3 regions of the Vibrio sp. 1249-1 genome follow, and region 2 is predicted to be linked to each of the others. Evidence: predicted binding sites of a transcription regulator. Region 2 holds the regulator's gene; each other region holds the start of a gene.
What was found. The regulator PurR, encoded in region 2, represses purine synthesis genes. The targets are predictions, from matches to a motif close to TNANGNAAACGTTTNCNTNA.
Positions count from the first base shown of each region.

Region 1: the regulator PurR is predicted to act here: its motif matches at 731-750, upstream of purE (5-(carboxyamino)imidazole ribonucleotide mutase).
Region 3: the regulator PurR is predicted to act here: its motif matches at 801-820, upstream of purT (formate-dependent phosphoribosylglycinamide formyltransferase).

Region 1 covers NZ_JAWOWJ010000017.1:76,642-78,917, reverse strand. Annotated here, with positions in the region: gene hemF (oxygen-dependent coproporphyrinogen oxidase) at 1-16, opposite strand, end outside; gene R7Z50_RS21235 (L-threonylcarbamoyladenylate synthase) at 64-621, opposite strand; gene purE (5-(carboxyamino)imidazole ribonucleotide mutase) at 821-1,306, shown strand; gene R7Z50_RS21225 (5-(carboxyamino)imidazole ribonucleotide synthase) at 1,311-2,276, shown strand, end outside.
Region 2 covers NZ_JAWOWJ010000002.1:95,363-97,638, forward strand. Annotated here, with positions in the region: gene R7Z50_RS03925 (TfoX/Sxy family DNA transformation protein) at 1-211, opposite strand, end outside; cyclic di-GMP riboswitch class I at 328-417, opposite strand; gene purR (HTH-type transcriptional repressor PurR) at 705-1,709, opposite strand; gene torD (molecular chaperone TorD) at 2,179-2,276, opposite strand, start outside.
Region 3 covers NZ_JAWOWJ010000002.1:398,819-401,094, reverse strand. Annotated here, with positions in the region: gene cdd (cytidine deaminase) at 1-742, shown strand, start outside; gene purT (formate-dependent phosphoribosylglycinamide formyltransferase) at 886-2,061, shown strand; gene R7Z50_RS05235 (thiopurine S-methyltransferase) at 2,134-2,276, opposite strand, start outside.

The DNA of each region.
Region 1 (2,276 bases), on a different contig from region 2:
TATCGATCGCTGACATACGTTATTACCTATTACGTGAAACCTAATGATGGCTGGCTAGCAGGGTTAACCCTGTCTTAATATTTGTGAAGTTTTGGCGTCACGAATCTCGCTGGGTTTATCACGACCGCTGGTCTCGCCACGAAGAATGGCGACCAGCTTATCCCCCAACTGCTCTTCGACTTCTTCCGTGGTCATACACGGTGGTAAGCCGGAAAGATTCGCGCTGGTAGAGGTTAACGGCTTTCCGAATGCATTACACATTTTTTGCACCAAAGGATGATCAGTCACACGAACCGCAATTGAATCAAACTGCCCTGAAACCCAGTTGGATACTTTATCGCTCGCTGGCATGATCCAAGTGTATGGGCCTGGCCAAGTGGCATGAACAGTCTGTAATTGTTCTCCAGTCAACTGAGATTCATCAATATAAGGCAAGAGCTGATCATAACTTGCCGCGATGAGAATCAGCCCTTTTTCTACCGGACGCTGCTTGAGCTCTAATAGCTTTTGAATTGCTTCTGGGTTATCTGGATCACATCCGACACCAAAAACCCCTTCTGTTGGATAGGCAATCACTTCGCCTTGCTTGAGTGCGTTGAGCACTTGTTCAAAGTTATCCACCGATTACTTCCTATTTGTTTGACTGTGTTGTTTTCACTAAGTGTACAAATATTCATTCTCAGACACTAAAGCAATTTTTTTATAAAATGTATCAATAGCGCCAACAACAAGGCGCAAACGTTTGCTTGAGATAAAAATCCCCGTATAATGCGCACAAATTTATAGCTCACCTAATTTTTGCAGCTTAAAGGAGTTTGAGATGAAAGTCGGTATCATCATGGGTTCTAAATCCGATTGGCCAACCATGAAACTAGCAGCGGACATGCTAGACCAATTTGGCGTGCCTTACGAAACAAAAGTCGTGTCAGCACACCGAACTCCTCAATTACTGGCTGACTACGCTAGTGGCGCAAAAGAACGCGGCATCAAAGTTATCATCGCAGGCGCAGGTGGTGCAGCCCACCTACCAGGTATGGCGGCGGCGTTTACTAGTTTGCCAGTGCTTGGGGTTCCCGTTCAGTCTCGTGCACTGAAAGGTATGGATTCACTGCTTTCTATTGTACAGATGCCAAAGGGAATTGCGGTTGGTACATTGGCGATTGGCGAAGCGGGCGCAGCAAACGCCGGTATCCTAGCAGCGCAAATCCTAGGCACTCATGATGAAAACATCATGGCGAAGGTAGAAGCATTCCGTAATGAGCAAACGGAAACAGTTCTCGCAAATCCAAACCCTGCAGAGGATTAATCAGATGCATGTACTGGTTCTTGGTGCGGGTCAGTTGGCTCGTATGATGTCTCTGGCTGGTGCGCCACTGAATATTCAAATTTCAGCTTACGATGTCACCAACGGTGATGTCGTTCACCCTTTAACTCAACAGGTACTTGGCCATGGTTTGGAAAATGCGATTACGCAAGTTGATGTGATTACTGCCGAGTTCGAGCATATTCCACATGACGTGCTCAAAGTTTGCGAAGCGAGCGGCAAGTTCCTACCAAGTACGCAAGCCATCAAAGCAGGTGGTGATCGCCGTATTGAAAAGGCACTGCTTGATGATGCTGGCGTGCGCAACGCGAAATACTACGTCATTGAAACTCGTGAAGACTTTGACCGCGCAATTGAACACGTTGGTATGCCAATGGTTCTGAAAAGTGCATTGGGTGGTTACGATGGTAAAGGCCAGTGGCGCTTAAAAGAAACTTCTCAAGTCGAAGACATTTGGACTGAGATGGCAGAGTGCATCGCGGCAACACCAACTCAAGCGATTGTTGCTGAAGAGTTTGTTCCTTTTAACCGCGAAGTATCACTGGTTGGTGCTCGCGGTAAAGATGGGAGCGTTGAAGTGTACCCTCTCGCAGAGAACGTCCACACCAATGGTGTATTGAGCCTTTCTACTGCGATTGATGCACCAGAGTTGCAAGAGCAAGCAAAACAGATGTTCACGGCCGTTGCCAACAGCTTGAATTACGTTGGTGTGCTAGCGCTGGAGTTCTTCGATGTTGACGGTACTTTGCTAGTTAATGAAATCGCACCACGCGTACACAACTCTGGTCACTGGACTCAACAGGGTGCAGAAACCTGTCAGTTTGAGAACCACCTACGCGCCGTGTGTGGCATGCCTTTGGGTAGCACTAAGTTGGTTCGTGAAACCTCGATGATTAATATTCTTGGTGAAGATACACTACCAGAAGCATTGCTAGCGATGGATGGTTGCCAC
Region 2 (2,276 bases):
CACGTTTTTTATAAACGTAAGGCTTTAGCCCTTGTTTCTCGAAGTCAGATGAAGTTTTTTGGTCTGCTCTGATATGAAGCTGATTGTTTACCACTAGTGCAAACATTGTTTCATCAGCGAATAGTCCGAAGCCACCAAACATTGAGCGCGACTTGATATTACCAAGTGCCTCAAATAGCTTCATAGAGTCTTTGAGTATCGGTTTATCCATGTTTTGTTATCTCGGTGTAATTAATATTACGCCACCAAAAGTCAGGTCCGAGAGAGTAGCAAACATGCGTAAAAACAATGTCATTACAGAGTAAAGTCATTGCTTACACACTTGCCATCGGTAACCCCGCTACCTTCCATATCGTAATATGGTTCAGGCCGGAGGCTTTGCGTCCCACTCTTTCGAATGGTTTGCCCTGTGCGTGACACAATGAGCATACTTCTTATATTGAATTAACATCACGGTTTAGCGTTAAAAGTGTGATTTCGGTTCAATAAAAATGATAGATTGAATGCTCTATTTTGCATATGGAAAGGTGCAAATTGGCCTTTGAAAAGGAGTTCTTAATATATATTACATTTATATAAAACAGGGAGTTAACGTTAGTCAATTGTTATTAGAGTGGTGTGAAGTATTAGAGAATGCTTAATTTTTCCAAAAAAATAAGCGCCCCTGTAGAGCGCTTATTTAACACGGTTAAATACAGTGAAATTTAGTTCATTTTTTTCACAGTATTTCGAATTACAAGCTCAGGTTGCATCTCGAAAATTCGTTTTTCGTGTTCTTTATCTTTGATACGCTCAAGTAGAATTTCGAATGCATTTTTACCAACACGACGTTTAGGTTGGTGGATAGTCGTTAGCGGTGGAGAGAAGTATTCCGCAAGCTCGATGTTGTCGTAGCCGATCACTGAAATATCTTCAGGAATTTTGATCCCGTTTTGTTGCAAGCGGCTCATTAGGCCTAGAGCCATTGTGTCGTTAAAACAGAATACCGCCGTCGGGCGCTTGTCCATTGCGGTAATTTTATCTGCAACTAATACGGCCGTATCACATTCAAAGTTACCTTCAAGGATCCAGTCTTCATTTACAGCTAGGTTCGCTTCGCTCATTGCGCGACGGAAACCTGCAATGCGCTCTTGGCAAGCAAGCTTTTCAAAATGACCGCTTAGACAAGCGATATCCGTATGACCATTATCAATCAGATGTTTGGTTGCAATGTAGCCACCTTCTTCTGAGTTATCCATGATCTTGTCTGCTTGTGAGCTCTCTGGGCCCCAATCCATGACCACTTTAGGAATGTCCGCATGACGGTCAAGCATCTCTTTTAGTTCTTCGGTTAAGTCAGAACACATCACTAGGATGCCATCAACGCGCTTTTCAGCCAGCATACGAATGTAATCGCGTTGTTTTTCGTAAATCCCGCCTGTGTTACATAAAATCAGAGTATAGCCTTGGCGGTAACAGTAGCTCTCAACGCCATCAATCACTTCTGAGAAAAATAGGTTAGTTGATTGAGTTACTAACATGCCAATCGTACGAGTTGAGTTGCATTTTAGGCTGCGTGCAACGGCACTTGGCGCGTAATTCAGCTCGTCAACGGCTTTCATTACTTTTTCTTGCGTTGCTTCTGCAACGAAACGCGTTTTATTGATAACGTGCGAAACTGTCGTAGTGGAAACGCCGGCTAAGCGAGCAACGTCTTTTATCGTGGCCATAAATGGTGTCCTGTATCGAGCTACTGAAATATGTCGTATTGGATGTACCTGATGCTCTAATGGTTTCACACCTAGCAATATAAAATTGGCGCTAAGTGTCTCGGCAGCGGTTGATCCAAGTGCGACAAAAGGGTACGTAGCAGCATCGGTCGATGAATTTTATCTTTTTTTCTATCTGATGAGAAATTGCCATCAACCTGTTAAGAAAACACAAAAACCGCTATATTTCAGCGGTTTACATATAAATCATATTTAATCGTTTGCGCTCACATTTTAGCCCTATGTGGACTGACTAGCAATGTTTTCAGCAAGAGATTTGTGTATTTGAAGTCACATTTTGACTGCTAAATAACCAAGCGTCTTTGCGCTAAGTTAAGGCAAACGAATATTATACCCAAGTTACTTACAATTGGTCACTTTCAGGCATACAGGAAGCCCGATAGGCAGGCTCCCTAAAAATAGGCGGCAATTATTCACCAAGAAGGTAGGCGCTGTCTAGTTTACAAAATGCAACTAATAGTTTCGCGACACTCGAGTAAAATCCAAATTCGTCGAATTTTTTACATT
Region 3 (2,276 bases), 300 kb from region 2:
CAAAGAGCTTCGTGTTGCGCTACTTCCTTTTGCCGCAGCGTACTCCTATGCTCCCCTTTCTGACTTTTATGTCGGCGCTATCGTTCGTGGTCTTTCAGGTCGCCTTTACTTCGGTGCCAACATGGAATTCTTTGGTGTACAGTTGGGTCAAACGGTTCACGCAGAGCAGTCTGCGATTAGCCATGCTTGGATGAAAGGCGAACGTGGTGTTAAGGATATCACTATCAACTTCAGCCCATGTGGTCACTGCCGCCAGTTCATGAATGAGTTATCTACCGCAAACGAGCTTAAAATCCAGCTCCCAGAACGCGAAGAAAAGTCACTTCATGAATACCTGCCTGAAGCCTTTGGACCAAACGATCTCGGTATCGAGTCCGGCTTAATGGCAGAAGTTAAACACCAATTCTCATGTGATGATGAAGACGCACTCATCCAAAGTGCAGTTGAAGCGATGAACATGAGCCACTCTCCATACACCAACAACTTGAGTGGTTTAGCATTAGAGATGACTAGCGGCCGTGTATTCCAAGGCGCTTATGCAGAAAATGCAGCGTTTAATCCTAGCTTGCCACCGCTACAAGTTGCGCTAATCCAAGTTTTACTTGCGGGTGAAACCTTTGACAGCATCAAAGCCGCTGCATTGGTAGAAAACTCTGAAGGTAAGATCAGTCACTTAGCCGATACGCAATCAACGTTGGAAGCGTTGAATCCAGATATTCCGCTTAGTTTTGTCAACGTATAAACGACAAATTCAACAAAAAGCTCTACAACATGTAGAGCTTTTTTATTACCTAAAAACCAAAAGCAAACGTTTGCTTTGTCATGAAACTTCAGTATGATCTCCTGCAATTTCTGTCTCATCACTCTATTTTGTAAGGGAACACTATGTTTGGCACTGCAACTAGCGCAAATGCTACCCGTGTATTACTTTTAGGTTCTGGCGAACTCGGTAAAGAAGTCGCCATTGAATGCCAGAGACTTGGTTTAGAAGTGATTGCTTGTGATCGCTATGCCAATGCTCCAGCGATGCAAGTCGCTCACCGTAGTTATGTTATCGACATGTTAGATGGGAACGCCTTAGAAGAAGTTATTACGAAGGAACAACCTACTTACGTCGTACCAGAAATTGAAGCCATCGCAACCGGCAAACTGGTAGAGCTTGAAGAAAAAGGACTGAATGTTGTTCCAACCGCTAAGGCAACCAGGCTAACAATGAATCGTGAAGGTATCCGACGTTTGGCAGCAGAAGAACTGGAATTGACGACTTCACCTTATCGTTTTGCAGATAACTTTGAAGACTTCAAAGCCGCGGTTGAGCATGTGGGTATTCCGTGCGTGGTGAAGCCTGTGATGAGCTCTTCAGGTAAAGGGCAAAGTGTTATCAAGACCGAAGACGACGTTACAAAAGCATGGGATTACGCTCAGGAAGGCGGGCGTACGGGTGCAGGTCGCGTTATCGTGGAGGGTTTTATCGACTTCGATTACGAAATCACTTTATTGACCATCAGAGCCGTTGACGGTGTGCATTTCTGTGCTCCAATTGGTCATCGTCAGGAAGATGGCGACTACCGCGAATCATGGCAACCGCAAACTATGTCAGAAAACGCAGTAAAAGCAGCTGAATACACGGCTGAGAAAGTGGTAAACGCGCTCGGTGGCTACGGCATCTTTGGTGTAGAGCTATTTGTTAAAGGCGATAAAGTCATTTTCAATGAGGTCTCTCCTCGCCCTCACGATACGGGTATGGTTACAATGATTTCACAGGAAATGTCTGAGTTTGCTCTCCACGTGCGCGCGTTTACCGGAATGCCAATTAATAATATTGTGCAATATGGCCCATCTGCGTCTGCTGTTATTCTTGGACAAGGAACTTCCACAAACATTCGCTTTGAAAACCTAAGCAAAGCTTTAGCTCAACCTCAAACACAAGTTCGTCTATTCGGTAAGCCAGAAATCGATGGTCGCCGCCGTTTAGGTGTTGTCCTTACGCGACGAAAAACCACCGAAGAAGCCGTTCAAGATGCTGTTGAAAGTGCTTCAAAAGTGAATATCATTTATTAAATACGAACCACTCATACAAAAATAGCGCAGCTCAAATTGCTGCGCTATTTCGTGTTCCAAACCGAAGAGAGCCTATTCACTCTCGATTAAGTACACTTCTTCAGAGAAGCGACTTAAGCCTTTTTTCGCAATTTTAGGATGATTCTCGTCAGCTTCATCTACGTTCAAACAAGTAACTTTGTAACCTGAAAATAACTGCTCAATCTCTTCGACCG